3 regions of the Longimonas haloalkaliphila genome follow, and region 3 is predicted to be linked to each of the others. Evidence: riboswitches for the same ligand, from Rfam matches in the RefSeq annotation. Region 3 holds a riboswitch; each other region holds the start of a gene.
The links. Region 3 has a riboswitch for thiamine pyrophosphate ahead of ACZ48V_RS05745 (3-oxoacyl-ACP reductase). Riboswitches for the same ligand answer to the same signal wherever they lie in the genome.
Positions count from the first base shown of each region.

Region 1: another riboswitch for thiamine pyrophosphate. It lies ahead of tenA (thiaminase II); the one in region 3 lies ahead of ACZ48V_RS05745 (3-oxoacyl-ACP reductase).
Region 2: another riboswitch for thiamine pyrophosphate. It lies ahead of ACZ48V_RS09965 (ABC transporter substrate-binding protein); the one in region 3 lies ahead of ACZ48V_RS05745 (3-oxoacyl-ACP reductase).

Region 1 covers NZ_AP043948.1:3,294,624-3,304,908, forward strand. Annotated here, with positions in the region: gene ACZ48V_RS12845 (S49 family peptidase) at 1-748, shown strand, start outside; TPP riboswitch at 1,894-2,027, shown strand; gene tenA (thiaminase II) at 2,104-2,835, shown strand; gene ACZ48V_RS12855 (M50 family metallopeptidase) at 3,018-3,905, opposite strand; gene ACZ48V_RS12860 (ABC-F family ATP-binding cassette domain-containing protein) at 4,476-6,482, shown strand; gene ACZ48V_RS12865 (FG-GAP repeat protein) at 6,505-7,719, shown strand; gene ACZ48V_RS12870 (peptidylprolyl isomerase) at 8,095-9,144, shown strand; gene ACZ48V_RS12875 (GNAT family N-acetyltransferase) at 9,201-9,704, opposite strand; gene ACZ48V_RS12880 (TonB-dependent receptor domain-containing protein) at 9,978-10,285, shown strand, end outside.
Region 2 covers NZ_AP043948.1:2,559,294-2,569,578, forward strand. Annotated here, with positions in the region: gene ACZ48V_RS09930 (SusC/RagA family TonB-linked outer membrane protein) at 1-2,090, opposite strand, end outside; gene ACZ48V_RS09935 (lysylphosphatidylglycerol synthase transmembrane domain-containing protein) at 2,399-3,502, opposite strand; gene ACZ48V_RS09940 (LolA family protein) at 3,599-4,237, opposite strand; gene ACZ48V_RS09945 (OsmC family protein) at 4,777-5,190, shown strand; gene ACZ48V_RS09950 (RNA polymerase sigma factor) at 5,247-5,801, opposite strand; gene ACZ48V_RS09955 (hypothetical protein) at 5,983-6,267, shown strand; gene ACZ48V_RS09960 (hypothetical protein) at 6,501-7,817, opposite strand; gene ACZ48V_RS09965 (ABC transporter substrate-binding protein) at 8,037-8,963, opposite strand; TPP riboswitch at 9,040-9,134, opposite strand; gene ACZ48V_RS09970 (CASTOR/POLLUX-related putative ion channel) at 9,259-10,285, shown strand, end outside.
Region 3 covers NZ_AP043948.1:1,445,794-1,456,078, forward strand. Annotated here, with positions in the region: gene ACZ48V_RS05715 (S41 family peptidase) at 1-805, opposite strand, end outside; gene ACZ48V_RS05720 (hypothetical protein) at 1,285-1,890, shown strand; gene ACZ48V_RS05725 (Rossmann-like and DUF2520 domain-containing protein) at 2,071-3,045, shown strand; gene ACZ48V_RS05730 (hypothetical protein) at 3,415-3,984, shown strand; gene lysS (lysine--tRNA ligase) at 4,203-5,741, shown strand; gene ACZ48V_RS05740 (MFS transporter) at 5,943-7,289, shown strand; TPP riboswitch at 7,399-7,505, shown strand; gene ACZ48V_RS05745 (3-oxoacyl-ACP reductase) at 7,569-8,342, shown strand; gene queG (tRNA epoxyqueuosine(34) reductase QueG) at 8,384-9,367, opposite strand; gene ACZ48V_RS05755 (PKD domain-containing protein) at 9,525-10,285, opposite strand, start outside.

The sequences.
Region 1 (10,285 bases), 1.8 Mb from region 3:
CGATCCGCTCGCAGCCGACCTCGTCGCCGAAGCGCTCCGCGATGCATCCAAGGAGAAGCCTGTTATTATCAGTCAGGGACAGGTCGCGGCCTCGGGCGGCTACTGGGTGTCGATGTATGGCGACGAGGTGTACGCCAGCCCGACCACGCTCACCGGCTCTATCGGCGTTGTGGCCGGATGGTTCTACGACGACGGCTTCAGCGAGCGCGCCGGCTTCGACTACGACGTGGTACAGCGCGGCGACCGTGCCGACCTCTTTACCGGCTACCAGCTGCCTCTGCTGGGGGTGCAGATTCCTACGCGTCCGCTGACCGACAATGAGCGCGAGCGGGCCGAAGCCCAGATCATGGCGCTCTACGATGACTTCGTTGCGCGCGTGGCTGAGGGCCGCGGCCTGTCCGAAGATCAGGTGCGCGATGCCGCCGAAGGCCGCGTGTGGACCGGCCCCGCCGCGCAAGATCGCGATCTCGTAGACGCCCTCGGCGGACTCGACACGGCGATCGGGGCCGCCCACCGCGCAGCCGGTCTCAACCCTGCACGAACCGCCGTCCAGGAGGTGAACGCCATCAGCGGATTCTTCGGTTTCGGGCGGTTCATTCCCGCTCCTATCGACAGCTGGCTGCGCCCCGACCCACCCACACTCGACCGCGACGATCCGATGATCGAGTACCTGCGCCTTATGATCGAGCATCAGCCGCATCCCCTTGTGCTCATGCCGCCGAGCATGATGCCCACCCCGAGGTTGTAGTGCTGTGAGGTTGTAGTGCTGTGTCAAGGACAATTTTTTGGTGTTTTGTGGGTGTGGAATCCCTCCCCCTAAATCCCCCCCCCCTCTGAGCTAAGTAGGCCCACAAAAGAATCTTTGAGTATGTCATTGCGATGAGCGCCAGCGACGCGGCAATCTTGTGCCTTAGCGGCAATCGTGTGCCTTATAAGCAGGGTAAACCGCTTCAACTGACGCATGAGATCGCCGCGTCGGTCGCAGGCTCCTTCCTCGCGATGACAAGAAGTGAGATGTCCCTGCTCTCTTGTCATTGCGAGCGGAGCGCGGCGTGACGACCGTAGGGAGGAAGTGCTCCTGGGGTGCAATCTCATGCCCGCGAACTCCGCAGGGCAGTCCATTTGGAGGGTTCTTCGGTACACAAATCAACCATTGTATGGCTCTCATGCGTTGTGTATAAGCCGTAGCTCCTCTGAGGGAGACTTCATGAGAGCGTCTTATGGTTCCTTCCTCCCTGGTCTAGTCCTTGCACCTAACTTTCTCTCTGATAATTTGTTAGCAAGAAGTTTGTTTGCTTCACCACTTGTTCAACCATTTCTCCCTTTGCTATATCGACTGGATCGTCCGTGCCATTGAATCCGCATTCAGATCATCGGTTTGGGGATATTTAATTTACAGGATTCACGCCTCCCCGCGGCATGCAGCCCTTCCGGCCTCGAAGAAGTGGGCCGCCCGGACAAAGCCTGGAGGGGCGCGCCCGAAAATTGATCCTGTTTGAGCGAGCCTGCGCTGGAAACGCAGTGACCGAGTGCTCTTGGGGCGCGAGTGAGTTTGATCAATTGTAGCGGACCGGAGGGCGCAGTCAGGCCCAGTTTGTCCAGCCTTGATTTTTTTACTTCGTGAGTCGCCTGCGGCTCGTCTGGTTCGTTTTTAGCTCCCTACGGTCGTGAGTCGCTTCGCTCGTCTGCATCAAGGCAAAAATGGACACCAGCCTATGTTTGACGCCCAAAGCTATTCGAAGTTGTGTGCATAGACTAGCCTCCCTGAGGAGGAAGGGTAGGATGGAGGGGAAATGCTCGTCTATACCCGGCCATTCAGGGTTGATAGGCCAGTAGCACCTTCATGGAAGGTGATGGTTGCAAACCTGCCACGCAATGCGTATGCTTTAAAGTGAGCAAAGCTGGGAGTGCCCGGCTGTGTGAGCGGACGGTGGTCGTCAAACCACGCTGCACAGACGGTCGGGCTGAGATGATCCCTTGAACTTGATCCGGTTCGTACCGGCGGAAGGAAGCTTCTTACACCGTCTGTGCTACACACCGTAGTGCAGCATTTCCTGGCTTCGCTTGCTGGTATCCCTACGCATCCAACTGCAAGCACGCCTTATGTCTGTTACCACCGATCTCTCGTTCTCCGACGTATCCGTAGACCGCGCCTACCCGGTGCCGCCGTTTGCCGCGGCCTGTGTAGATGCCTCCCGCGATAGCTGGGGCGCCTCGTTCGACCATCCGTTCGTGCATGCACTGGCTGAGGGCACGCTGGAGGCGGAGCGCTTTCGCTTCTACCAGATGCAAGACGCCCGCTACCTGGAGGCCTTTTCGGATGCAGCAGCACTCATCTCGACCCGCTGCCCCGATCCCGACGACAAGCTCTGGTTCATCGACGCGGCCCGGCTCGCGCTGGTTGTAGAAGGCGAACTGCATGCCGGATACGGGGAGCAGCTCGGCTACGACGCCGACGACATCGCCGCGCTTACGCTGACGCCCAGCAACCGTGCGTATCAGGATCATATGATCAGCACCGCCCAGCGCGGTACACTTGTAGAGGCCGTGGCCGCGCTCACGCCCCGCCCGTGGCTTTACATCGAACTGGGGCAGCGCATGGAAGCAGCGATGGGCGCTATTCCCAACGACCACCCCTATGCCGACTGGCTGGCCATGTACCGCGACCCGGAGTTCAACGAGTACATGGCGAATCTGCTGAATCGCCTGCAGCGCTTTGCCGATGCAGCCGATGAGGCTGCCCGCGAGCGGGCCACGACTGCATTCCAGACCAGCATCCGCTACGAGTGGATGTTCTGGGACCAGGCCTGGACCCAGCAGGAGTGGCCGGTATAGGGGTCGGCATGATGCCAGCGCTGCATGCTTCGCTGGTGTATGCAGGGATGGATATGTGAGTGGGTCGACGCGAAAGCCGTCCCCCCATGCAACTGCCTATCCTAAGCCCGAGCCCGTGTAGCGAACCCTGTAGCAAAGGAGTGATACCGCAATACGGCAACCGGTTCCGTTACGGGAGCGATTCACCGGCGCCAGTACCGCACGAACGCGATACCGACAACCACCACGCCCAGCAGTCCCCACGTAAGCGCCCAGAACTCCGCCGGCAGCCCGGTCAGCTCCGCCATGGTTACCGCATCGTTGTGCGGATGCCCCGATCGGGTCAGGGTCCAGAGCGTCTGGATGCTGTTGAGTCCATCAAGCGCGAGCTGCACCCCCAGAAAGATGACCGCGCCCTGCTGCCATCGTGGGGAGGCGTAGGTCGCAACCAATAGCAGCACCAGCGCCGCCAGTCCGCCCACCATCCACGAAACCAGCCCGCGGGTAGCGAACATGTAGACGAGCGCCCCGCCCATCAGCAGCAATCCGCCGCTGTACAGCAGCCACGTGAGCGGAGAGCGTACCGCCGTGCGCTTCGATTCGCTCTTCGGGTCGCCCGTCGGAGCGCCCGTGCGTGTTCGCGACCACGCATGGGCCCGGTCGATCAGCACGAGGCCGACGACGAACGCCCCAAACGCCAAGAGCGACGCCCCGTATCCGCTAAACACGACGGTCACGATAAGCAGCCCTGCAGCCATAACGAGAAGCGTTGCCCGAGACCGCTTCTGTACCGCGCCCGCCATGAGCAGCGCCGCCCCCACACCGACCGACGCCAGATATCCGGCAGACGTTGCGATCAAGGGAAATCCGCCTCTGTAGCCCACATACCCGCTGGTATCCAGGCGTACCACAAAGCGATCCACCGTTCCCCCGGTACCAACGGCGGCCAGCGCATGTCCGGCCTCGTGCACAAGCGTGCCCACAAGCTGAAACGGATAGATCGCCCACGTGCCGTACGGCACCACCATGCACACAGCCACGATGAACGTAGCTGCAAGTAGAAAGAGGCGAGCGGTTCGTTGCGAAGCCATAGCGTACCGGAGCGATCGAAAAGGGGTAAAGCAGGCGGTAGGGGGACGCGTACGGGCAGTGCTTGCATGCTAACCCGTAGCCGAACAGGATGTGTTATACGGTGTCTGCGAGCCGTGATCTCCCGCTGCAGCATCGACACATACACAGAACCTTGTCTCGCCGTTCGAAACGTACGCCCGCCCCATAGGTACAGGTTTATCCGCAAGCAGCCACACGCGCTGCGATATTTGGATAAAGAAGAATCTGCAACCTATACCTCAGGGAGCTTACCTCCAGGACTGGCCGGCAGGCCTCACCGCCCGGCGTGCGGAGACGCACCCTCATCGCGCCACGGCGGCTGTGCATCAGGTGCTTTACAGATGCATAGATAACAGTGGACGTCGAAAGGCTCTGGGCGGCTACCCACATTGTCAAAGAAGAGGTTCTTCTCCCCTGATCGTCCGCGTGTGCTGCTTGCATCCCTTGTGCCCCACCTGTGCTGCCCGTGTGGCAACGCGGTGGGGCTTTTCTGATGTTACCCGCTGCCCTGCCCGGCAGACAACACCGCGTACCCAACTGCCCCCGCGCTCATGATTCACCTGCAGAACGTCTCCGTTATCTTCGGCGGCACCCCGATCTTCACCGACCTATCGTGGGCCATCCCCGATGAGGGGCAGCGCATTGGACTGGTCGGCCCGAACGGGGCAGGCAAATCCACGCTCTTGCGCGTGATTACGGGCGAGCAGGAGGTGGAGTCGGGGCGTGTAGACCGCGGTGCAACCACGATCGGGTACCTAGAGCAGAGCCTGAACGAGCAGCCCGGCGACGCGACCGTGCGAGACGCGGCCCTGCAGGCTTTCGACGAAGTGCTTGCCCTTGAGGCGCGCGAGGAGAAGATCACCAGGCAGCTGGAGCAGGCCACCGACTACGAGAGCGACCGCTACGCGAAGCTGCTCGACCGCCTCAGCCGGGTGCAGGAGCAGCTCAACACCCGCGATGCCCACCGCATCCGCTCGCAGACTGAGGCCACGCTGGCCGGACTGGGCTTTGCTCCCGACGACATGGAGCGCCCCCTCCGTTCGTTTTCCGGGGGATGGCGCATGCGCGTAGCGCTGGCGAAGCTGCTTCTGCAACGCCCCGACGTCCTGCTGCTTGACGAGCCGACTAACCATCTCGACATCGACAGCATCGCATGGCTTGAAACGTACCTGGAGTCGTACAGCGGCACGGTGGTGCTGGTGAGCCACGACCGCTACGTGCTTGACCGGATGGTCACGCAGATCGCCGAACTGACGCGCGGGCGGCTCAGCCTGTACGACGGCTCTTACTCGTATTACCTGGAGGAACGGGAGGAGCGACGGGCACAGTGGCGCTCTGAGTACGAAAACCAGCAGAAGCGCATCAACGAAATCGAGGAGTTTATCTCGCGCTTTCGCTACAACGCCTCGAAGGCCGCGCAGGTACAGAGCCGAATCAAGAAGCTGGAGAAGATGGAGCGCATCCCGCCTCCCCCCGACACCGAAGACCGAATCTCGTTTCGCTTCCCCGACCCGCCACGGTCCGGGCGCGTGGCCCTGGAGCTCTCCTCGTTCTCGAAAACGTATGCCGGCGAAAACGGCCCCGTGCGTGTCTTTGACGATGCGGGTCCGCTTGCGGTAGAGCGCGGCGACACGATTGCACTGGTCGGCCCCAACGGGGCGGGAAAGTCCACGCTCGCGCGCATCTTGCGGGGTACGGAGGCCTTTGAGGGCGAGCGCAGCGAGGGACACAACGTACAGCTCGCGCACTTTGCCCAGCACCAGGCCGACGCGCTTCCGATGGATGCGACTATCATAGAGACCGTGCGTGGCGTATCCCCAAGCACCCCCGACACCACGCTCCGCACCCTGCTCGGCGCGTTCTTGTTCACGGGCGACGACGTATTCAAGGAGATTCGCGTGCTTTCAGGGGGCGAGAAAAGCCGGGTGGCGCTGGCCTGCACGCTGCTCTCGCCCGCAAACGTACTGATTCTTGACGAGCCTACGAACCACCTCGACATCCAGTCGAAAGATGTGCTCATCGACGCGATCCAGCAGTACAGCGGCACCTGCATTATCGTGAGCCACGACCGCTACTTTCTCGATGAGGTCTGCTCGCACGTGTGGCGCGTAGGAAACGGCGACGTGCGCGTGTTTCACGGCAGCTACTCCGAGATGCAGTGGCAGATTGAGCACGGCTCCGCAGCCGCACTCAACCCCGAACCTTCCGCGTCGACACCGTCTTCGAACGGCACGGCTCCGCAGAACGCCTCCTCCGAAACGTCAGGCGCCGACACGACACCTACTTCTGAGCACGAGCCACAGCGCCCCGACGACGCGTTTGCGGACCTCAACTCGTACCAGGTGCGCCAGAAGATGGAAGCAACGGAAACGGAAATCATGGAGCTGGAAGCACAAAAAGAGGAGCTCGAGGCGCAGATGGCGCAACCCGATGCCCTTGAAGACGGTGAGATGCACAAACTCACCGAGCGCTACCAGCAGCTTGATGCCCAGCTTGCCGAACTCTATCCCGACTGGGAGGCGCTCAGCGAGCACGTTATGGCCATCGATGCCACATAGACCTGCTTCCATGCCCATGCCTATGCGTCTGTTTGCTTCCTGCTTCCCTCGCCTTCGATCCCTCCTGCTTTTCGTCGGACTGCTTGGGCTGGGCGCGTTACCGGCCGGAGCGCAGATCACCACGCTGGCTCCACCCGACTCGGTCGAAGCGCTGGGGTTTGGCGAATCCGTCGATATAGATGGCAACTATGCTGTGATCGGGGCCCCAAGTGAGCAGGTGTGCGGCATACAATCGGGCGCTGCCTATCTGTACGAGCGCGATCCGGAGTGGGGGCAGTGGACTCCCATTGCACGCCTTACCCCTACCCCCTGCCGCGAGAATGCGTTCTTTGGCAGCGCCGTATCCCTTCAAGACGACCGGGTACTCATCGGCGCAAGCAGCGAGTTCTTTGCCGATCCACAGTCGAATGCCGCTTTTGTCTTCGAGCGCCGCAGCGATTCCACCTGGACGCAGACCGCTATGCTCACAGGCGATGTCAATCTCCAGGAAGGCCCCTTTGGAGCAGATCTCGCGCTGAGCGGAGACCGCGCGTTTGTCTCTACCACCGGCGACTTCCAGGGCCGCTTTGACGGATCCGTATATGTATTTCGGTATGATGCGGAGACCGATCAATGGCAGCGCGAGGCGCGACTCACCTCCGACCGCGACCTCGGGCGCGGCGTGCTTGGCGGATCGCTGGCTGTAGACGGAACGCGGGTAGCCGTAGCCGCCTCAACGTACTTCGCGCGCCAGCCCGGTGCTGTCCACCTGTTTGAGCGCCCCAGCACTGCCTCTCCAGAATGGACCTCCACCGCAATTCTGGCTGAGCGCGACGACTTCTTTCTTCCTCTTGACCTGCACGGCGATCAGCTTATTGTCGGAGAAAGCCGTGCCGAATCCGATAACTCGGGGCGCGCCACCCTCTACAACCGCGCCCCTACCGGAGCCTGGCGTAAGACCGCTGTGCTGCGCCCCGACCGCCCGTTTGCCGACGGTGCCTTCGGGTCGGCAGTAGCTATAGAAGAAGACTGGGCGCTGGTAACCGGATACGACGAACAGCTCCGGCAGGACGTGAACATCGATCGCGTTGTGTACACGTTTCAACGCGACGATGAAGGGACCTGGCACCAGCGCCGCTTTATCGATGTGGGGCGGATCGACTTCGGTGCCGCCCTGGCCCTCGACAACGGCATAGCGCTGATTGGCTGGGTCCCGCCTCAGGGCGAAGGCCTCGTCTACAGCATCACGTTACAGTGATTTGAGAGTGACTTGTGCCGCTGTAGCCTGTTGCTATCACCTGTATAGATGTATAGAAATACCGACAGCATATAGAAGAGGCGCTGACCCATAGGGGGGAGGGCGGGAGTGGGCCAGCGCCTCGAAGGGACTTGCTATCATGTGCAAACTGTTTTTTTGCTTCTCTACAAAAAAGACCTACGCTCACGTCTCGAGTTTCGCATTAACCTGCATTTTATAGAAGAGCGCTTTCAGATTTGGATGAGAGCAAGCCCCCGCAGCCAGGTGGCAGCCCGCCTACGCAGAAACACCGGCGTGTGCATAGCGTGCATGCAACCGTTCTGTAGCTTGGCATCGCAATGCCCGGTTAGTATACTTTTGGTAACAGATTGACTTATGACTACTCTACGTTCTCTACGGCGCTCGTCTGGCATATTAGGCGGGTTCCTGGCGCTTTTGCTCGTACTCGTCGGATGCGGTGAAAACGGCGCATCCAACGGCGCAAACGGCGAAAACGGCGACGCCTACCCCATTGAATCGGACATCAGCGACCCCGAAGTTGCAGCGATCGTCTCGTCTGACTACGGCACCGATACGCTGCGGACCGACGAGTTTCAGCAGCAGATGCAGTTTGCCATGCAGTCGATGCCGCCTCAGCAAAGCGGCGATCAGATGAATGAGCTGCATCGCATGATGCTCGACCAGTACGTGGGTGACCATGTGCTACGGGGCGAGGCCCAGGCACGCGGCGTTGAAGCCGATCCCGGTCTCGTTGACCAGCAGATGGAGCAACAGCGCAGCCAGTTTCCGAGTGAAGAGGAGTTTCAAGATGCACTCGACACGGCCGGTATCACCATCGACTCGCTGCGAAGCATGATCGCCGAGCAGGCGCAGGTACGGCAGCTTCGCGATGAGCTGGCCGCCGAAGCCTCCGCCGAGCCCTCTGACGAAGAGGTTGAGGCATACGCTGTTGAACAGCGCAACCTGCGTGCTCGCCACATTCTGATTCGTGTCGACGAGGGTGCTCCCGAAGAGGAGGTTGCGGATGCGCGCCAGCGTGCCCAAGACCTCATTGATCAGCTCAACGACGGCGCCGACTTTGAAGAGCTGGCCGGCGAGTACAGCGATGGTCCCACCGGCGAGCGTGGGGGGGACCTTGGATACTTCACCCGCGACCGCATGGTTGAGCCTTTCGCTGATGCTGTGTTTGCTCTCGAAGAGGATGGAGAGCTCGTGCAGGAACCCGTACGCACCCAGTTCGGCTTCCACGTCATTCAGCTGGTTGACTACGGCGAGCCCATGGATACCGACCAGGCCCGCCAGGCGCTTATGCAAGACCAGGAACAGGAAGCCTTCGACACTGCGCTTGACGAACTCAAGGGCCAGGCCCAACTTCGCGTGAACCCGGAAGTTATCCCGCTGTCCGATCCCAACGACCAGGAGTAGGCCCTGAATGGACCGTTCCAGCATTGTTTAGTCCGTTCCATATGGCGTAATGCGTCTTACGACGACGCTTCGCCAGTTCCGCCTACCGCCAACGAGGAGCCTGAGCGTTTAGCGGAAGAAGACGTGCTGGTCCGGACCATCGCTACATGGGGTATGCCCGCTTCGGTGAAGCGCTCGCCTGTCGAGACAAAGCCGAAGCGGGCATAGTACGTTTCAAGGTGAGCCTGCGCATGCAATTTCTGCGTTTCAAATCCGGCTTGCCGCGCATCCTCCATAACGTACTGCACAAGGAGCGTACCAATGCCCTCGCTCCGATACGGGGCCCGTACAGCAAAGCGCTCAAGCTTTGCGGCTAACCCCTCATCATGCGGCACCGTGCGCCAGCGCGCGGTGCCAACGGGTGTGCTATCCTCCAGCCGTGCAAGTACGTGCCGCGCCGTATCGTCGTGGCCATCCCACTCTTCTTCGGGCGGACACGCTTGTTCTTCAATAAACACCTCGGTTCGGATAGCGCGCGCTTGCTCAAAATCGTCGGCGCTCGTTACAGGAGCAATAGTCATAGATCAAGGCGTGTTGGTGCGTCAGAAGCTTTGCGAGCTGTGGTACAGCGTTCAGGATGTTCAATGCACACCCGTTTCCGCAGTAACGTACTACGCACGTTCTTACCACATCCTTCATATCTTTTACTTATCCTTATGTAGACTCAGTCTAAATTAAGGCTTATGTTGAAATCGAATCGTCGAAAACAACGGGTCTTCCGTTCCAATCAACGTAAACGTAAGACGGACTGCCCGCTCTTTTACCACTACGTTTTTTTGATAAGTATCTAACTTATGAATACGAGCAGACAGAGTTACGCGTGGAAACGTCTCGTTGTCGCCATAGCACTGGTGATCGGATGGGCTGGGATTGGCACCGGGGCGTTTCCCGCGTATGGACAGAACGGCAACACAGCAACCCTGAGCGGAACCGTGCAAGAGACAGACAGCACACCGCTTCCCGGGGCTAACGTCATTGCCAAGCCCACATCCAACGAAGGCACATCGGCAGGAACCGCCACCGATGCGGAGGGCACATTCACTCTCTCGCTGACGCCTGGCACGTATCAGATCGAAGTTTCCTCGGTGGGATTCGAACGCGC
Region 2 (10,285 bases), 1.1 Mb from region 3:
GGAATGGAGAAGATCGCATCGGACGTTACAGCATTGTAGACGGTAAAGTTAAAAGAGAACAGATCGTCGAAGAACGATGCTTCAATGCCTCCTTCGAGGGTTGAAGTCCGCTCAGGGCCCAGGTCCGTGTTGCCGGGATTGTCGAAGCGTGGCGCCGCTTCCCCACGAAATGAAGCAGCCTGGAACGTTACGTCGCGTGCAAAAGGCGTCGGAAACTTGCCCGTTTCGCCATATGCAAGCCGTAGCTTAAGCTCGTTCGTGATATTGCCGTATCCAAGCCGCTGCCAGAACGGCTCATCGGAGATGGTATAGGCTACGCCCAAGCTCGGATAGGCCTCTAAGCCGACAGCCTCACCAAACGCGCTGTTTCCATCGAAGCGGAGCCCCGCGTTGATAAAGACGCGGTCATCAATGCCGATCTGCTCACGAAAGAAAAACCCACCGTTGAAGACTTCACTCCGCTGCTCATCGGCAATGATAGAACCGGCTTCGCCGAAGTCTTCCGTACCTGGAAGCGCAAAGGTTTCAGCATCGGCGAAGATGATGCTTGTTTCGTCGCGGAACCCTTGCACTCCAAAGGTAAAGTCAGACGTGATGCGTCCTTCCCGTGGATAGCTGAGCGTTCCAACATATTCGAGCGTTACCGACTTAAAGTCACGGTTAAACCGGGTCAGCGACCCACTGTCGAATCCGGTCAGCGGATCCGCTTCTGAGGGATTGCGGAGCCGCTGTTCGTTCGTGCGACTGTCAATGCCTGCCGTGAAGCGCGAGCTAAACAAGTCGGAGGGGGCGTACTGCGCATTTACGGAAAGCGTAAAGCGGTCGACACCTTCTTTGATGCGGGGAAGCAAGAACAGGTTCAGGGCCTCGTCGAAAGTCCCCTGCCCCGAAAAGAACTTGGCATCGCCTACTTCAAAGGCGGTGAGTGGGTCGGCAATTGCTGTTCCGTTATTGAGGCGTGAGAAATTTGACCGCGTATATGCTCCTGTAAAACCCACGTTTAGGTCTTCTGCAAGCTCGGTCTGCACGTTACCGCGCAGCGCGTAGAGCGTACTGGCGTTGTTAGGCTGCACGCCACCACTCTGCTGTACCCGCCCACTTACATTGTAGGTCATGTCGGCGCTTCCACCTGACACTCCCACATAGTAGTTCTGCATGTGCGCCGTGCTGAGAATCTCATCCCGGATGAAATTTGAGCGCCCGAAGTCCGGATCATCGGGATCCTCTACGTTGCCGGCAAAGGAAAACCCGGTATCACGGAAAAACTTCGTTGTGGGCACGTCAAGTCCCTGCTCAACTCGAAACCGAACTGTTGGACTCCCTTCCTGACCACGGCGCGTAAAAATCTGGATAACGCCGTTGGCTGCGTCGGATCCGTAAAGCGTACTTGCCGCCCCGCCCTTTGTGATCTCGATGCGTTCAATGTCGTTGGTGAGCAGATCGGAGAGCGCGGAGGTTGACTCGCCCCCAAAACTAAAACTCGTGCCCGAATTGTTGTCTACGCGCACGCCATCCACGTAAATGACCGGTGTCTGGCTTGCGAAGGCACTGGTGATGCCCCGGAAGTTGATGAGCGCGCCCTGGCCCGGCTGAGCGGACTGCATGCGCACCGAGGAGCCGGGCACACGCCCTTGCAGCAGCTGATCGACGGAGGCCACGGGAGCTTCCTCAATTTCGGAGGCCGAGATCACGCCCACATCAGCCGACAGCTTACGCCGTTCGACGCTCTGCCCTTGCCCTGTGATAACGAGTTCATCCATCTGCATCAGGTCTTCGCGCAGCGTGAAGTCTTGTACGACTTCTTCGCCGGCCTCGACTGTCACCGAAGCGGTTTGTGCGCGAAAGCCCACAAACTGCGCTCGGATCTCGTGCGTGCCTGTAGCGACGTTCTCCAATCGGTATCGGCCTTCTGCATCCGTAGCCGCCCCCCGGTTCAGGGATGCGATCACTACATTCACCCCGGGCATGGGGTCGCCATCATTCGAAACGACTTGCCCAACGATGGTCCCGGTTTCGTCCTGGGCGTGAGAGACAGCCGGGGTGAGCCCCAGCAAGAGAATAAAAAGGCCGATATACCAATGTAATTTCATAGAGCGACGTCTGTGTAAATCATACGGTTAGTTTTGTTTGTGCTGTTAACACAACGTAAATCTGCATACTTCGCTCAAAATATGCAACCGCTTCATGCGTCTTCTAAGCAAAGGAAGCGCTTACATATTATTAGTTAGTCAGACTTTCACAATTTAGACGTTATGCACCGACAAAATAGAATCGACCTGTGCGACCATACTACTTATTGGTAGCACACCAATAACACACTGTGACCATATTTGCGCATGTTAGACCGGTGCATTATTACGCACTCACAGCCTACATGCGTCTGAGCCAGAGTCTATGTTTACGACTCTGCTCGTACTGTCCCTGTGGTATCAGCAGCCTCTGCAGCACGTGAGGAGGCTTCTTTCAGCTCGCGGAGGCCGGTGCCGTAAGCTAAGATGCAGAGCACCCCTGCTCCAGTGTAGAAGACCAGCTGTGCAGCATGGGTAAGAACAGCATATGAAGCGGCGGGCGCCTCAGGCATCCCGTAGAGCACGCCCAATGCAAGAATTGTAATATAGTGGAAGGATCCGAGTCCACCCGGTGCGGGGACGAGGAGACCGAGTGCTCCGATAGCCATGAGCGCCCACGCGTCCGCAAGTCCGATGCCGTAGGGCGCGGCGATATGCAGCATCCGAAACGGGATGTATGCCATCAGCAGATATCCTCCCCACATCCCCAGGGTTGTGGCGACCAGTGCCCACGGGTGTTTCGTTCTGCGCAGGGTGTCGATGCCATCCCAGAAATGATGCAGCACCGGCCGAACGACCAATCGGTACCAGGCGCGTATTCGCCGGGTAGCATCGGGAAACAGCCAGGATCCTATCATGGCAAGTAGCGCAGCGAAAACGGCGGCGAGCGCCCCCCAGAACGCAAGATCTCCCATCCACGGGGGAAGCTGAACCGGCGCCGCGTCGAGAAATTCGCCGATCCGCCCTCGTACGTACCAGAGCCCGGTGATGAGCGCTACAGCCAGCACGGCGGTGTCGAGCATCCGCTCTACCACGACGGTACCAAACACACTGCTAAACCGCAGGTGCTCCTTAAGCGCCAGGTGCCCCGTGCGCGCAAACTCACCGGCACGAGGAGCAACATAGTTGGCCATATACCCGATCATGGTAGACGCAAACGCAGTCATGAACCCAATCTGCTTGGGTTCCGCCTCCCCAGAGCGGTGGGCACGGTCGGGTAGCATGCGAAGAAGCAGCTGCCAGCGAATCACACGCAGCACGTTGCTCCCCAGCACCAGCGCCGTCAGCGGTACTAGCCACCAGTAGTTCGCGTGGCGAAACGCGTCAACCAACGCCTCCCATTGAATTCCGCGAAACGCCAGATAGAGCAGCGCCGCCGCCAGTACCATGCTCCCCCCGTTGAAAAGCCACGTGCGCAGGCGTTGCGTAGTCATAGGTAACAGTAGATGCAGAAGGAGCAAACAGAACGGATCCCATAGAACGGATCCTGTAGAACGGATCAGGCAAAACGAGTCGCTGCCAACTATGCGCTACCGATCTTCGCGCAGGTCAACAATCTCAGCGTACTCGGGCGGATCGAACGTGAACAGCTCTTCGGACATCTCAGGGTTGAGCACGATCTCGCTTAGCTCAATGCGGATGTGCGTCCCGCTAAAGTCGGTGAGTTCCAGCGCTGTGATCGTCGTATCGTTGGAGCGCACCCACAGAATGAGCGTCTCATACTCGGCCTGTGGATCTTCAGCCTGCAGCGTCAGGCGAATGCGACCGTCGCTGACTTCTTCGCTCGCTTCCAGCCGAAATGCGTCGCTGAAGCGCGAAAACAGGGTGGTGGGCGTTGCCAGATCTGGGTCTTGCTCTCCAGGTTCTGATATGATGACCTGTCCGCGCACTCGGTTGTAGACCCACGTCGTTGCTTGATTGGACACGACCGTTTGACCGCTTCCCTCGACCCGAAACGCGTTTGGCGTTGCATACAACATGCCGCCACGCTCCATGCTCCCACCGTCGATAGGCGAATCGACCGACTGCTGGTACTGCGCTTGCAGTCCGCTTAAGGCTGCGTAACGATTCTGCACCCGAGTCAGCCAGTCTTCGTCGGCTGTCTGTGCGTGGACCACCGGTACGCTGCACCAGAGCCCAGCAATTACAAAGAAAACAGATAATCTCATGAGCGTGGAAAGCTTGTAATACACAGAATGCACGTATCCCTTCGGACGCGTTACTAAGAAGGTCCACAAAAGAATCTTCGAGTCTGTCACTGCGAGGAGCGCCAGCGACGACGCCGTCTTGGGCTCTTAGTCTTGGGTCTTATAAGCAAGATAAACCGGGTCTAACTGGCGCATGCGATCGCCACGTCGGTCCGCAGGCTTCCTCCTCGCGGCTTCCTCCTCACGATGACAAGGTATAAACGTGTTTTATATGCTGCCTGTCGGGGATTGTCTAAACGTAGGGGGGTCTTAACGCAGGGCCCGCCGCAACTCGTATTGGAGGGCCTCGCATGCTATCCGTGCCCGGTCTATGTGCCGGGTCTATCCCGTACAGCCCACGCGTTTGGCGATTGGGGTGTCCTTTGGTATATTGGCGGATGCGTACGGGGTTGCCCGCTCCTACGTAGTTTCAGCAGTGGTTCGCAGCTGCGCAGACGAAACGCAGCGCCCCACACCGAGACGTAGACTGCTCTTCCCCTAAATTGATCACGCAGATGACCATGGTTCGCATTACCGCCACCTATGAAGGCAGGCTCCGATGCTCCGCCATCCACGGCCCGTCGGGCGATACGATCACCACAGATGCCCCGGTCGACAACCATGGACGCGGGGCGGCATTTTCACCTACCGATCTTGTTGCTACCGGACTCGGCACGTGTGTAGCCACGATGATGGGCATTGCAGCCGACCGTCTGGAGGTTGACCTTAGCGGGATGCATGTCGACATCGCCAAAAAGATGACAAGCAATCCGCGTCGTATTGATCGTCTTCAGGTAGAGGTATATCTGCCTCGCTCATACGATGATGATACGTTTAAGCGGCTGCAGCGAGCTGCGTACGGGTGCCCGGTGCAGGAAAGTCTACACCCAAGCGTCACCGTCGATCTCACGGTTTACAACCGTACGTCAGAGTAAGCCGGAAGCGCAGCACGAAAACGATAGCGCAGCGCCCATCAAGAGCGTACCAACGGTTATCCAGCCACCATCAGAAATGCGAGGATGCTGGCCAGGGCATCACGCATCTTCTCAAACGCACGCTTTACCTGCATCTTAATGGCCGCTTCAGTCGTGTCGATCATCTGTGCGATTTCACGGTACCGATAGCCATATTCCCGCAGCTCGATGATGCGACGAGCTTTCGGGGAGAGTGCCTCCAGCGCCCGCTCTACGTCTACCCCCGGCAGACTATCGTTAGCCTGTGTGGTGCGCTGAAGCGGCTTCTCGGGGTCGAACAGGTTCTCTTTCATGTCGTAGCGCCCCCGGTAGAAGTCCTGCAGCTCATACAGCGCACCCTTCATTGCAAACGACTTGAAGCTTCCAGGCTTGCGCAGATCGTCAATTCCGTTGTGCACGCGAAGCAGCGTGTTCTGCACCAGATCGTCGACGTCGGGCCCTCGGCCGATGCGTTTGATGAAGTAGCCGCGCAAGATGGGCTCCAGCGCCGTAAGCAGCGCGTCGCGGGCCTGTTCGTCACCCGCTTGGGCAGCGCGCACCCGCTCAGGCGCAAAGTCGGCGGGGTCAGACATAGACACAGATAGTAGTAGGAAACGATGAGTGGGTGAACATGGTACACTACAACATGGCATCCTTAGTGTGAACCCCGACATATTCATTCCGCATGAATTGACCGGGGTATTGGGGCGTGTGGTTACGCCCCTGATGCTGTTGATCGCATTTGTATTTCGTCATTCAACCGACCACACACCCATGAGCCTGTACGACTTGCACGACGCCCAACTGGACGATATGGACGGGGAGGGGTTTGCGTACTCCGAAAAGACCGTGTACGGCAAAGCTTACAAAGGGGTGTTCTTCGCAGAGAACGCGGAAGACATCGAGACCCTGGCCGAAGGCGATAGCGACGCCACCTTTACTGGTATCCTCTATGACCGTAGCCGCGAGCGCGAAAAATCGTTCACCGTTGACGTCACAAATGTGATTAGCACACCTACGGGTGAGCGGGCTGACTTTGTAGCCACCGAGAAGCCGTAGCGCTTCCCCTTGTTTCAGGCACAGGCTCTTCTCCTGTGCTGCTGCATGATAAGCACGCTGGTTTGCCTGTTGCAAGCCGGCGTGCTTTTTTTGTCGTGGGTCCATCCGAAGTGATCGCTATCCAGGAAAAGGGATTTCCTGGAGCGAGCCCTTCCTTCGCTCCGCCAGTTCTCTCAGCACGTCTACCCCTTAGAATTGAGCGGCCCTCTTTCTTACGCTCAAATCGACACTGTTCAATCGCCTGCTCGGAAGTTATACACGATGCCTATCTGCGGTGCACTGTTCACAACATCAAATCCGACCATTAATGCCACCTGATGCTGATTCCACACCAGCCCGGGTGATACGATCGGCCGCGAAGCGATTTCGCCACGCTCCTGCTCGAAGAGCAATCCAAGCCCCAGTGCTGGCTGAAGCGCTCCGGCCCCTACGTCGGTGAATCCGCGCAGTTGCACGCCGAGGCGCTCCGTTCCTTCGCCGGTGAGCACAGCTCCGCTAATTTCTGCCTGCAGCCATACGCCTCTGCTCGTACCCGTCCACCCACTCGTGAGTCCGATTGGCGTGTTCGACGAGCCCGATACGCCGATACTTCCGCCCACGAAGGCTCCGAGTCCGACAACGGCTGCAGCACCCATCGCCGCCGGCCCCAGACTGGGCGCGTCGTCGTCATCGTCGTCGGAGCGGCTGCGCCGGCGGTCGCTACGCGGCTCCTCGTCCGCCCCGGCCTGCACATCGCCGCGCCCGCCTCGCGTGGTGCGGTCGTCCTCCGGCACCGGCGTGGCCGTGGGTGGACGTGCCACGGTGCGGGTGCGCGCACCTCCGAAGACGTAGCCGGTGCGGATTACGAAGACAGACGAGGTACGGCGGGTGCGCGGTGGCGCAGGGTCTGCACGGGGCTGCCGCTCTTGCCGCGTCTCTTGTTCTCTCCGGTCGCTTCGTTCAGCAGTGCGCGGCACCTCGGGCGGCCACACCTGTACGCGCTCTACATCCACAATCTCGAAGGCAGGCTGTTCAGCCAGCAGCGCACGAGCCTCTTCCGCATCCAGCCCGTCAAAGAGCTCCTGCAGCGGCACGTTGCTCCAATTCAGCGAGACGGTTTCGGGACGCGGCCCCACATCCATCTCTTCGAATGCAAAGAGCGTGGTAGCGCGAGGCGAGCCGTCGACCACCGCCTCTGCAATCAAGTAGATCTGCTCCAGTCGGCCGGGGCCTGCGACGTCACTGAGCGGACGAATGCCCTCTTCTCCCGCATGTACCCAGTCGCCGGGCGACCATGCAAGCTCAAACTGCCAGTCGACGACGGTATCGCGCAATGCGTATTCATAGTCGACACGGATCCGGTCAAACTGCGGCAGCCAGCGGGCCTCGAGTTCCTCCTGCCATTCTGCTACCTGCTCGCGATCGGGCCAGGCGAAGAGATCCATCGTTCCTGCTCCAGCTTCTTCGGCCATAGATGCTTCAGGAGCCCCCTGACCAGCAGCCGACAGGGGCATGCTGAGCAGACCAGCAAGAAGGAACGCTGCGCCAGTTAGGCGTGAGGGGGTAGACATAGAGGTTGACACGAAACAGTGTAAGATACAGGCGGACACGTGCGTCTGTCGCATTCACGTATAAAGACGCACTCAGCGCTGCTTTCGTTACATCGCACTTCTGCCACGGGAAACGCGGTGCGGTATGTACGACGCCACATGTACGGTGCCCCACATGCGCGCCTCGCATGCGCGCGCCTTGCACGATCAATCTCCGAAGCAGGCATTTGTGCCTGATGATCACCGTTCGACCGCTTCGGAAGATGCTACAGGTAGCGCCAGGTCGTTCGTCCAGTAGGCGTTTGCACCCGGACGCTTGGTAATCAAGCCACGTTCGAACATCCAGCTCTCAAGTGCTGCGTAGTAGTCGGTTGTCATTCCGAAGTCATATGTGAAGCACGGAAGCGTAGCCGCGAAGGTTTTGGGCGTAAGTGTATCGCCAGGCTCCACGTCGGCACGGTGGCGGTAGATATCAGCTGCAGACTCGGGCTGCTGGTGCAAGAAATCGATGCCTCGGCGCAGCACGCGTACAAACCGTGCAAACGCATCACGACGCGCCTGCAGATGCTGTGGGGTGGTGATCATGATAAGCTGGCAGAAGTCGGGGATACCCCAGTCCTTGAGTGCAAAAAAGCCAGCGTCAAGACCGCGGTGCTCTGCCTCGACCAGTTCGAAGTTGTAGAATACAAGCGTGGCTACATCTGCCTTGTCGTCGGCCAGCGCGTCGGTATGGTAGAAGCTGTTGTTGACAGGAGTAAACCCATCCGGGTCGACGGTACCCCCATCGTGCTCAATCATTGTCTGTACGATTGCAGGACCGCCAGGGCCTGGAGCACCCGGATACTGAATACGAGCCCCCACCATGTCTCGCGGACGCTCAATGCTCTGCCCTTTCAGATACATGACACCACCATTGGTATGCAGAAAGCGGGCGAATCCCACAACGGGCGCCCCCTCCGCACGATCTTCGACAAGATGAAGTGGCTCAGTGATAGCTACGTCGAGCTTGCCGTCTTCAATAGCTTCAACGGCGTCCATGTGGGCGTCGGGCTCAACGATCTCAAGATCGAGGTTCGCCTCCGCAAACCACCCATGCTCTTGCGCAATGAGGAGCGGAGCGTGATCGGGATTTAAGAACCATTCGAGTCCTAAACGAAACGTATTCATAGCGTGTGCTGGTCTGAATGAGATGACAATAACGCATCAGCCAGCAGTGCCCAGGCCGCGATGCAGCGCTTCTGCATCGCAAACGACGGTGCTTCCCTACGCCGGTGCCATCCGGTTCAGGTTCAAAGGGTATCTTTTCAGCCCTTACTGTGGGCACCCCCAGCTTATTTCAGTATACAAACAGCACTACCAGAAGTTAAAATTGCGAGACGCGCACACATGCATGTGAGGCTAAGATATCGTATGTTCACAATACGACTGTAGCTGTTTGCCCTTTCTTGATGCATCGCCGTGTATGACCCCGAAGCGCCTTATTTCGTCCCTTACGTTTCGTATCGAGCGCTGGCTTCAGCGCGGGTGGCTTCATCAGCTTGCAATAGCAGCGCTTCTCGTCGTCGGAATTTCCATTACGGCCGGATGCGCGGTATGGATTGCGACAGACGCCTTCTCGGGCCCTGGCGAAGCCATCTGGTGGGCGTTTCTACGGCTTTCCGATCCTGGCTATCTGGGCGACGACGAAGGCCTCTTGCTGCGCGTTATCTCAACAGCGGTTACGGTTGCGGGCTACGTGCTTTTCCTTGGCTCACTCGTCGCGATCATGACCCAGTGGCTTACAAATAAGATGACGACGCTCGAACGCGGGCTCACGCCCATTGTAATGCGCGGCCATGTCGTTATCTTGGGCTGGACGGGCAGCACGCTCGATGTGGTTCGCGAGTTGGTCGTTGCACGTGGGCGCATGCACCGCTTTCTGAAGCGGCGGGGGCTGCGGAACTTTCAGCTTGTCATTCTGGCTGAGGAGGTTACCGCTCACCGGCGGCTTGAACTTGCTGAACACATTGGGACCGAGTGGGATGTGAACGATATTATCTTGCGTTCCGGCACCCCGCTAACAGCTGATCATCTCGCCCGGGTGGATGCCCTAAACGCCGCCACCGTTATTCTGCCAGGGGCCGACCGCCAGTCGACCGACACCGCCCACGCAGATACGCGCACCGTAAAGACGCTTATGACGCTGGCCCGCATGACAGCACGCAGCGACTCTCCCTCGCCAATGATCGTGACCGAACTGGTGCGCCCAGATACCATCCCCGTTGCGCAAGCTATCAGCGGCACGAACCTGGAAGTCGTCGAGAGCGGCCGTACCATCGCCCGGCTCGTCGCTCAGACGACGCGCCACCCCGGCCTATCTGCCGTTTATAGCGAACTGCTTTCGCGTGAGTATGGAAACGAGATCTACCTACAAACCCATGCAGCCGTCGACGGACTCTCGTTCCAGGAGGCGGCCGCGTGGTTTCCTCAGGCAACGCTCTTGGGCGCTG
Region 3 (10,285 bases):
TGTTCATGGAGCGCTCGCGACCGCGCGTTTCAACGATCGAAAGGCCAGCTCCGAGCATCTCGTCGGCAACCTCGATGGCAGAGCGCATTACACCGCCCGGGTTGCCTCGCAGGTCAAGCACGAGGCGCTGCATGCCCTGTTCGCGGAGCTCGCCTACATGCTCCATAAACTCGTCGTGCGTGGTCATGGCGAAGCGGTCGATCTTCACGTAGCCCGTACGGTCGTCGCTCATGTACGACGTGTTGATCGAGTACATTGGGATTTCGTCGCGGGTAATCGTGTAGTCCTCTTCCTGGCTGGTACCGGGACGGTAGATCGTGATCGTGACCTCCGTACCTACCTCGCCTTTCAGGCGCTCCTGAATGCCATTTGTCCCGATGCCAACAGCGGTTTCGTCTTCGATGCCGACAATGCGATCGCCTGCCATGATGCCGAGGCGTTCACTCGGGCCATCGGCAATGGGAGAGATGACCCGGGCGGTGTCTTCGACGACCTCAAACATGACTCCGATACCGCCGAACGAGCCGCGGTAGCTATCCTGCACGCGCTGCACATCCTCAGCAGGGATGTAGGTGGAGTGCGGGTCGAGGGCGTTTAGCATGCCTTCGATGCCTTCTTCCACGAGCTTCTTGGATTCAACCTCATCGACATACTGACGCGTAATGATAACGAAGGAGCGCTCCAGCTTCTGAAGCTGCTCGTAGGCCGTATCGTCAGAGGTAAATGAGTTTACCTGCACACCAAGCACGGCACCGAGAAGGATCAGGCCAATGGCAGGAAGGACGTATCGTGTTACATGTCTCATAAGACACAGCCGGTAAGGCGTAAAGAGAACGGGTCGTGCGGATGTAAGACATACATGCAGGGCGCAGACACAGGGTGCAGGGCGCAGACACAGGGCGAACGGAGCACACTACCACAGAAGAAAACAGGAGCAGCGCTGGTTGCAGCTGACTGCACAGTCGATTGCAATTTTGATTGCAATCGTAGGGGCGCTTTGCATATATGGGCTACAATGGTAAGACCTGTACACCTGGTTTGTTGCGTACAGCCAGTACTTTGAAGCGAATGTGGACTATCCTGTTACCATCTGGAACAGCTGGCGATGAGAAGCTCTGAGATGAGAAAGATATTGTATGTGATGCGTATGCTCGCTATACGTCTTAAAATTGTAGGTCACAGGTCATTATACCCTGTACATGTCCTGTAAATAGAAGGCGTTGCAAATAAGAGTTTGCTCTCTCACGCCAATCGCCTCTACGCTAATCGGCAGCGGCGCTACCCATGAATAAGCGAATATCAGACTACTACTACATCTTTGATGGACGCAGCGGCCGGTCGGTGGCTGTTGAACGGAGTAGCGGGAAGCCTGCTTCTGTGGTGCCAAACAAAGAGCTGAACGATGAAATGAAGCTGGCACGCTACCTTGAATCGGAGCAGTCGTCTTATGTGCTTCGTGCATTTGCATGCTGGTGCGTTCGCCAAACATGGCAAGAGGAGGCCCCGTCGCAACGCTGCTACAACCTGTGGGACACCGCGCGTGCGGTGTCTGCCCGCAGGGCTCCGGTCTCGGCACTACGGGAGGTGCGAGCCGCCTCAGACGACGAAGCGGTTGCCGCTTCAACAATAGGACTGCCCCGCCGGAGTCCCGAAGCCGCTCAGCTTCTTGCGGCGCGGGGCTGCGCTGACCCCGACGTGTACACGGCTGTACACGACGCGATGCACATGAGCCTTCGATGGGCTGAGTGTGTGGCTCAATCAGATCCTGAAACGGCTATCCGCATGATGCGTACGCGCCACCGCAACGCACTGCTTGACGCAATAAACGGCGAGGCGCCATTTGCAACAGAAAACACCGCGACAGAGGCGCCCCGCGAGCCAGACGCGTAAGGAGCACGTAAGCAGGCTAAACATAAGCCGCCTAACATGGCACGCTGTTGGGGGAGAATCGGGAGAGCACACGGTATCGCCTCGTCGTGCGGCTCCCTGTTCACTGACTGCTTCCCGCTGCTTTCCGCTGCTTTCCAGGCATGCCTGTGTCCCCGCACGTCCGATGATTCCCCACCCTATATGAAAGAAGTCGTTGCACAGCCTACAGTTGTTGTGGGAGCTGGAGCCGTTGGCTCTGCACTTGCACGTGCGCTGCATGAACGTGGAGCGTCGATAACCGGCATTGTGAGCCGCACACGCTCTGACGCTGTGGCACTTGCCAGTAGAGTAGGTGCGGAGTATGCAAGCAGTAGCGTAACCCAGATCCCGCCAGCCACAAAGCGGGTTCTCATCTGTGTGCCCGACCAGCAGTTAGACCAGGTAGCCGCCGAATTAGCACGTGCGTCGCTGTCGGACCCATGGATCGCGGCTCACACGTCGGGGGCACATGCTGCTGAGGTATTGGCTCCGCTACGAGCAGCAGGGGCAGCGCTACTTAGCATTCACCCGCTGCAGACGTTCACTGCTCACACGCCTCCATCGGCATTTCAGGGAATATGGATGACAATCGAAGGTGATGAAAATGCATACGGATATGGCGAGGCCCTTGCTAAAGAATTGGGGGCCTCGCCACAGCACCTTGAATCAGGTGCGAAGCCGCTCTATCACTTATCGGCTGTGCTGGCGTCTAACGGATTTGTTGCGCTTCTGGCTACAGCGCAGCATGTGTGGGAGAACGCCGGCCTGGAACCTGATAAGGCGTTTGATGCGCTTCGCCCCCTCGTTGAACGGACATGGATGAACATCCAAAAAAACGGCTCCGATGCTCTGACGGGGCCGGCAGCGCGCGGTGACCATGAAACAATTGCCGCTCATATAGCAGCGCTGCATACCTCATCAGAAAGCCCCAGAGAGGGCGATGTACTGCCTGAAGAGGAGGCCACAAACCGCATTACGGAACAAAATATAGAGATAGAACGGTTGTACGCTTCGCTAACCAATATAATGGTTCAACTGCAGCGCCAAGCAGGTAAGCTGTCTCAGCGGGACGCTGCACGCGTACAAAACATACTGAAAAACTCTCTCCAGAAAGGTAGAAGAAATAACAGTGCTTGACATCCTCCGCTGAGATTGCGATACTGCGTATAAATGCTCAGCCCCACAATGCAACGCTTCACGGCAGCGCTCCCTGTTAGAGCGCTCCCTGTTAGAGCGCACATCAGGATGTTGCAATACAATAATGAAGCGTAGTGCTTGAGCATTCCCCCACGAATGCTGTTGATGCCTCCCCACCGGCTGACGTGGCGAGATGCATCGTCTCAACGAGTTTGATGCTCTCTGAGACGAGAGCGCCGCAGGCTTCTTCCCGGTCCGTATCCTTATACCCAGGGTGCGCGCCAACCGTCTGCTTCCCTTGCTGCTATTCACGTTGGCCTACCAAGATATAGCAGCACACGTGTTTGTGTCATAACTCTACATTCGCATATGAATACTCCTGCGCGCACTCCCAGTGAGCGGATCGAAGACAAAATGCTACTGCATTCCGGTGACTCCGAAGATGCAGGTACCGCCGAACTCGTCCAGCACATCCCGTCAGACCTTGCTGTACTTCGGTCCATTCTGGAAGAGCGCCACACTGGAGCCGCATTCCAGTCGGTTGTTATGGCAACCGTAAAGATCGTGGAGCGTGTGGCATGCCATGAGTATCACGTGGCAGAGGCTGCGCTCTCGCTCGGACAGCGTGAGAAACTCGACGAGATGTTGCACACAATCGACGAGGTAGCGAAGCTGCTCCGCGCGCAGCTTGACATGCAAGGAAACGGACTTGCGCGTCTGTGTGGTGAGAAGCCTGCCGTTGCAGGCGACGCGCCGCCATGGCCTGAAGCGCTCTTCGAAGCCGTTGAAGCGCTTAGCGAGAGTGTCAATCAGCTTACTTCGCTTTCGAACGCGCAGCAAAAGGAGAGCCCCGCACGTGCCCTGAGTAACCGGGTTGCCGATCTTCTGCGCGCCCATCACAACACGCTGCTTGTTGAAGCTGAACAGTGGACGGCATAGCGCCGGGTACCCGGCCAGAGCAAGCCCCCACGCACCTCATCTCCGTTGCGCAATTGTGCTGAACACGCTGAAACTGCGCTGAAACCGTACCGCAACAGCGAACGCGACCCCTGGTATCCCGTTACTGATCTCCTGTAGAGACGCCTTCCAAATGCGAGGGCGTCTCTATTTTTACCTGGTTCCTCCTACTCGCTACCGTTTTGATTTCCTGTTTTCCTATGGACTCCACCGCGTCTGCCTCACCAGAACCTACGCGCTCTGAGCAAGAACAGCGTCGCCGCGAAGAGCGGCGAGCGCTTGAACAACGCGGCATCGACCCGTACCCATACAGCTGGCCCGTAGACAACCACGCCGCTGATCTGCTTGAGACGTTCGACGATGAAGCACACGACCCCGACGAAGGCACAACGCTTACCGCGTCGATGGCCGGGCGGATTACCAATATGCGGGTGATGGGAGGCTCCGCCTTCTTCGACGTGCAAGACGAGTCGGGTACCATCCAGGCATACATCCGTAAAAACGAAGTCGGCGAGGACTTCTACAATGAGGTCTTCACCGAACTGCTCGATATTGGGGATATCGTAGGCCTGAAAGGATATGTGTTTCGCACCGGCATGGGCGAGGTAACGGTGCGTGTCGACGAAATGCAGCTGCTCTCGAAGGCGCTGCGTCCGCTCCCCGTGGTGAAGGAAACCGATGAAGGCGACACTTACAACCAGGTTACCGATAAGGGCTTCCGCTATCGGCAGCGCTACGTAGATCTGACAGTCAACCCTGACGTACGTGATGTCTTTCGACAGCGCGCTACGCTCATCCGCACCCTTCGTCAGTTTCTGGATGCGCAGGGATATCTTGAAGTGGAAACGCCCGTGCTGCAGCCGGTGTATGGCGGAGCCACAGCACGGCCTTTCACGACGCACCACAACGCGCTCGACATGGAGCTCTACCTGCGCATCGCAGATGAGCTCTACCTCAAGCGGCTACTGGTTGGGGGATTCGAAGGCGTTTACGAAATCAGCAAAGACTTCCGGAACGAGGGGCTGAGCCGCTTCCACAACCCCGAGTTCACCATGATGGAGCTCTACGTGGCGTACAAAGACTATCGCTGGATGATGGACTTCACCGAGCAGCTGGTAGAGGCCGTTGCCACAGCACTCCACGACAGCACCGACGTCACAATCGGCGAGCACACCGTTTCATTCGAGCGCCCGTGGAACCGCGTTACGTTTCTCGGTGCCATCGAAGATGAAACGGGATACGACCTGCATGGCGCCACCCGCAAGGAGCTGCTGGAAGTGACGGAAGAACTTGACATCGACGTAGACCCAGACCTGGGGGCAGGCAAGCTCTACGACAAGATCTTCAGCGAAACGGTCGAGCCTACGCTCGTCGAGCCTACGTTCGTGATGGATCACCCCGTTGAGCTGAGTCCGCTCGCCAAGAAGCACCGAGAAACCGACGGACTCGTGGAGCGCTTCGAGGGGTTTGTGGCTGGGCGTGAGATCTGCAATGCCTTCAGCGAGTTGAACGACCCCGACGATCAGCGCGAACGCTTTGAGGAGCAGGTGCGCCTCCTTGACGCGGGCGACGATGAGGCCACACCCGTTGACGAGGATTACTTGCGCGCCCTTGAATACGGCATGCCGCCCGCTGCCGGACTCGGCATCGGCATCGACCGCCTCACCATGATGATGACCGATCAGGACTCCATCCGCGACGTGATCCTCTTCCCCCTGATGCGCCCCGAACGCCAGTGAGAACGCGCACGCCGCCGGTATAATCCGCGGGTACAACCAACAAAGCACGATCCCCTGCTGGGTCCACCGACGTTGCTCGGTGGACCCGGTTGCATTTATGTACGAAACGCAGCTGTATGCGGAACGCAACATTGCTGCGAGAAATCCCAGCACGGTGCATTGCCAGAAACCTGGAGCCCAGTGGATCATGTCACAGGCCCTATGGCCTATAGATCCCGCAACCACGACATCGACGTTGAGGACCGCGCCGGCTACCTCGAACTGCTACGTACCAACGCTAACTACCGCCGGCTCTGGTTCGGTAGCAGCCTGTCGCTCCTGGGCGACTGGTTCAACCTGATTGCACTCTACACCCTTGTCTCTACGCTCACCGGCTCGCCGCTCGCCATTGGCGTGATCTTCCTTGCGAAGATGCTGCCGTGGGCCCTGGCTGCGCCCGTTGCCGGGCTTATCGTAGACCGCTACAACCGGCGCCGGCTCATGATTGGGGCTGACCTCTTGCGGTCCGTTATTGTGCTTGGGTTTCTGTTTGTGCAAGAGGCGGCGCACGTGCCGCTCATCTACGTGCTTATCGCCGCGCAGGTCGTCGTGGGATCGGTCTATGTGCCGGCGAAAAGCGCCTCCATCCCCAACATCACCGCGCCGCGTGAACTGCTGACGGCGAATGCCCTTTCCTCGGCCACCTGGTCGACTATGCTGGCGGTGGGCGCTGCCCTGGGGGGATTCGTGGTGGAGTTTGCTGGCATTGAGGCGGTGTTCATCCTTGACTGCCTGACCTATCTGTGGTCGGCCTGGTTTGTCTACCGCACCGTCATTCCGCAAAACACCGAAGACGCCGACGATCCGCTGCTGCGCACCGCCGCACGCAAGATCTGGGACGGCTGGTCGCATCTTCGAGCACATCCACGCGTGGCACGCATCGCAACAGCCAAAGCCACCTGGGCGCTGGCCGGAGGCGGGCTTGTGTACATGCTTACGCTCATCGGCGAGCAGGTGTCGCCGGGGGCGATCGCAGCAGGCATCGGCGTGCTGTTCATGGCACGCGGCATTGGCACCGGCATCGGGCCGATCATTGCTCGGGGGCTCTTTACGGACCAAGCAAAATGGCCAATGGTGCTGGGCAGCGCTATTGCGGTGAGCGGAGGCGCCTACTTTGTGGTAGGCCTGGTGCCGTGGGCGCCTGAAGGCATTGCGCTGTTCACGGTTATTGTGCTGGTGGTCATGGCGCATGCCTCCAGTGGGGGCAACTGGGTGCTCGCCACCGTACTCCTCCAGAAACGCACCGACGATGCCTATCGCGGACGCGTCTTTGCCACCGAGTGGCTCCTGGTGATGATCGCCGAAAGCCTCTCCATCGGCATAGCCAGCGTGGTGCTTGAACTGGGCTGGCTCGACCTGGCAGGGGCGGTGCGGCTCTTTGCGGGCGCGCAAGTTGCCTTTGGGCTGATCTGGCTTCTTGTGGTCGTGCCTAAAGAATTGCAATCCGACGCTGAAGATCAGCAGGCAGATAAAGCAGATAAGATGGCAACGCCTCACGAAGACACGTAGAACCGTTGCGGTTGCGTGTGCGCTGTGGTACGTTAGGAACTGTTCAGGGGATGCGTCTGGACTGCCGTGCAACGAATGGACGGTCGCATCCCCCGAACCCACTTTTCGATAGCGAGGCTGGGGGTGCCCCCGCACAGAAATGCGCCGGGGCTGAGAGATACACCCTTCGAACCTGATCCGGGTCGTACCGGCGAAGGAAAGCTTCCCGCTGTTCCCCGTGCACGTCTTCCTTGGGGGCGCCGCTGGCTTCGCATTTCTCTAAGCCAACGACTACCTGCTATGTCTACTACTCCTGCCCTTTCCGATCAGGTCGTGCTCATTACCGGTGCCAGTCGCGGACTCGGCGCCGCCCTGGCCCGTGCCTTTGGGCGCGAAGGTGCTCGTGTCGTCGTGAACTACTACCAGAGCGAAGACGCTGCCCACGCGGTTGCCGCCTCGATTGGCGACCGCGCGCTCCCCTATCAGGCCGACGTGCGCAATCGCAAAGCCGTGCAGTCCATGGTCGACGCCGCCGCCGATCACTTTGGTACGCCCGTAACTACCGTAGTCAGCAATGCGCTGATCGACTTTCAGTTTGATGCCGAGGCGCGCGCGACCGCCGACACCGTGTCGTGGGCAGACTACCAGACCCAGCTCGAGGGCAGCGTGCAAGCCGCGCTCCACCTGGTACAAGCGTGCCGCCCGGCCATGAAAGAGGCTGGATTTGGACGCTTCGTGGCAATCGGCTCCAATCTGGTTCAGAACCCGGTCGTGCCGTACCACGACTACACCACCGGCAAAGCCGCGCTGCTCGGATTTGTGCGCAACATGGCGCAGGAACTCGGGCCCGAGGGCATCACCGTGAACATGGTATCGGGCGGACTCCTCGACCGCACTGACGCCAGCGATGCAACGCCCGACGCGGTGTTCGATCTCATCCGTAACTCCACGCCGCTGCGCTCGGTGACTACCCCCGAAGAGATGGCCGATGCCGTGCTCTTCTTTGCCTCGCCATGGGCGCGGGCCGTAACAGGACAAAACCTGATTGTGGATGGCGGTCTCGTAATGCAGTAGCTCTTCGCCTTCTGGATAGAGGCAAAACCGTCCGCATCTGCCTACGACGATACGTTGTCGAGGGCGGTGCGGACGTTGCGTTTAAAGCCTTCGTACGTGGCGCGGGTAACGGGACTGCCGGAGAAGCGCTCGCGAAACTCCTCAAGCTCCAGCTCCACCCAGTCGCGCAGGTCGGTATCCGACATGCCCTCGCGCGGCTGGTAGCGAGGCTCGGTCGTGGGCTGCTTGAACTTATTCCACGGGCACACATCCTGGCAGATGTCGCAGCCGAAGATCCAGTTCTGCATGTCGCTTGAGATCGCCTCGGGTACATCATCGCCGCCGTGCTCAATCGTCAGGTACGAGATGCAGCGCGTGGCATCAACTGCGTACGGCTGATAGATGGCATCGGTCGGACAGGCATCCACGCAGCGGGTGCACGAGCCGCAGAAGTCCTCGACCGGATGGTCCGCCGGCAGCGGCACATCTACGATGATCTCACCGATGAAGAAGAACGAACCCATCTCGCGGTTGAGCAGATTCGAGTGCTTGCCCTGCCACCCGAGTCCGCTACGCGCAGCCCAGGCCTTGTCGAGCACCGGCGCCGAATCCACAAAGGCGCGCCCATGCACCGACTGTCCGACGTGCTCTTCGAGCCAGTGCAAGAGCAAGTAGAGACGGTCTTTGAGCACATCGTGGTAATCATCGCCCCAGGCGTACCGGCTGATCTTACCGGTCGTAGCCGACTCGTCGTGCCGCGTACCTGGCTGATAGTAATTATGCAGCACCGAGATCACACTTTTGGCGCCCGGCACCAGCCGCGTCGGGTCAATGCGCTTGTCAAAGTGACGCTCCATCCAGTGCATGGTACCGTGGCGGCCTTCGAGCAGCCACTGTTCAAGGCGCGCGGCCTCGTCGTCGAGCGGCTCTGCCGTTGCAATGCCACACGCGTCAAAGCCCAGCCGGGCCGCTTCCGCTTTAAGCGCCCGTGCAGCACGTCGCTGAGCCGTGCGGCCAAAGTCAGAAGTTGGAGCGGGGGTGCCCATGCTTGGTCTGTAGCAGTGTATCCGAAAGAAAGCTGATAATCTAACGAGCCATCAGGAGTAGAGTTGTTAAGGAAAGCGAAGCGATGTAGCCCCATCGAAGTAAAAGTCACGAACTGAAGCTCATCCACATAGGGATGTACAGCCTCTCTTTGCGTATCTATTCGTTAACGAGATGAGAGGCAACGCGCTGTAAGGACAACCCGCCTTTGCGCGTCTTCCCGGCAGGAGCAGGTACAATATGCGCATTCACCAGAAGCCGCTCTGGATCGATGCGCTGCTGCTGGTAGAACATCGCAACTGCGCGGCCCCGGTCGTGGGCCAGGGTGGCTGCACGGGGCTCGCTGGAGCCAGCGTACGCCTCAATACGAATGGGGAGAGGAGCACAGGTGGCAAAAAGCTCTGCATTAGCACGTAGGGCATCCCGGGCGCTGTCAGAGAGGAGGCTGGTGCCGTAGGCAAAGAAAACCGGGTTGGTTTCAAGGTCAGCCCGGCAGAGCGCAGGTACGTCGGGCTGCACGGTAAGCGAGACCGTGCGCGTGTCGCTTCCGGCTTCGTTGGCCACGTACAGGCGCACGGTATACGTACCGGGGCTTGCATACCGATACCGGTGCTCCCCGTTTGCATCAGAAACCTCCGTTCCGTCGCCATAACTCCAGAGCCGTTCCGCGACTACGCCCCGGACATCCGACTGGTAGGTTACAGGCTGTCCGACGACGACCGGGTTCGGGATCGCCTGAATAGTCGCAATCCGAGGAGACGCAGTTGGGGGCTGCACGCGAACGAGATGGGTACGTGTTGCAGACCCGGCTTCGTTGGTCGCGGTGAAACGGACGGCAAATGTGCCGCTGCGCGCAAAGCGGTGAACGGCGCGAAGTCCGACATCGGTTGTACCGTCCCCAAAGTCCCAATCGAGACGCA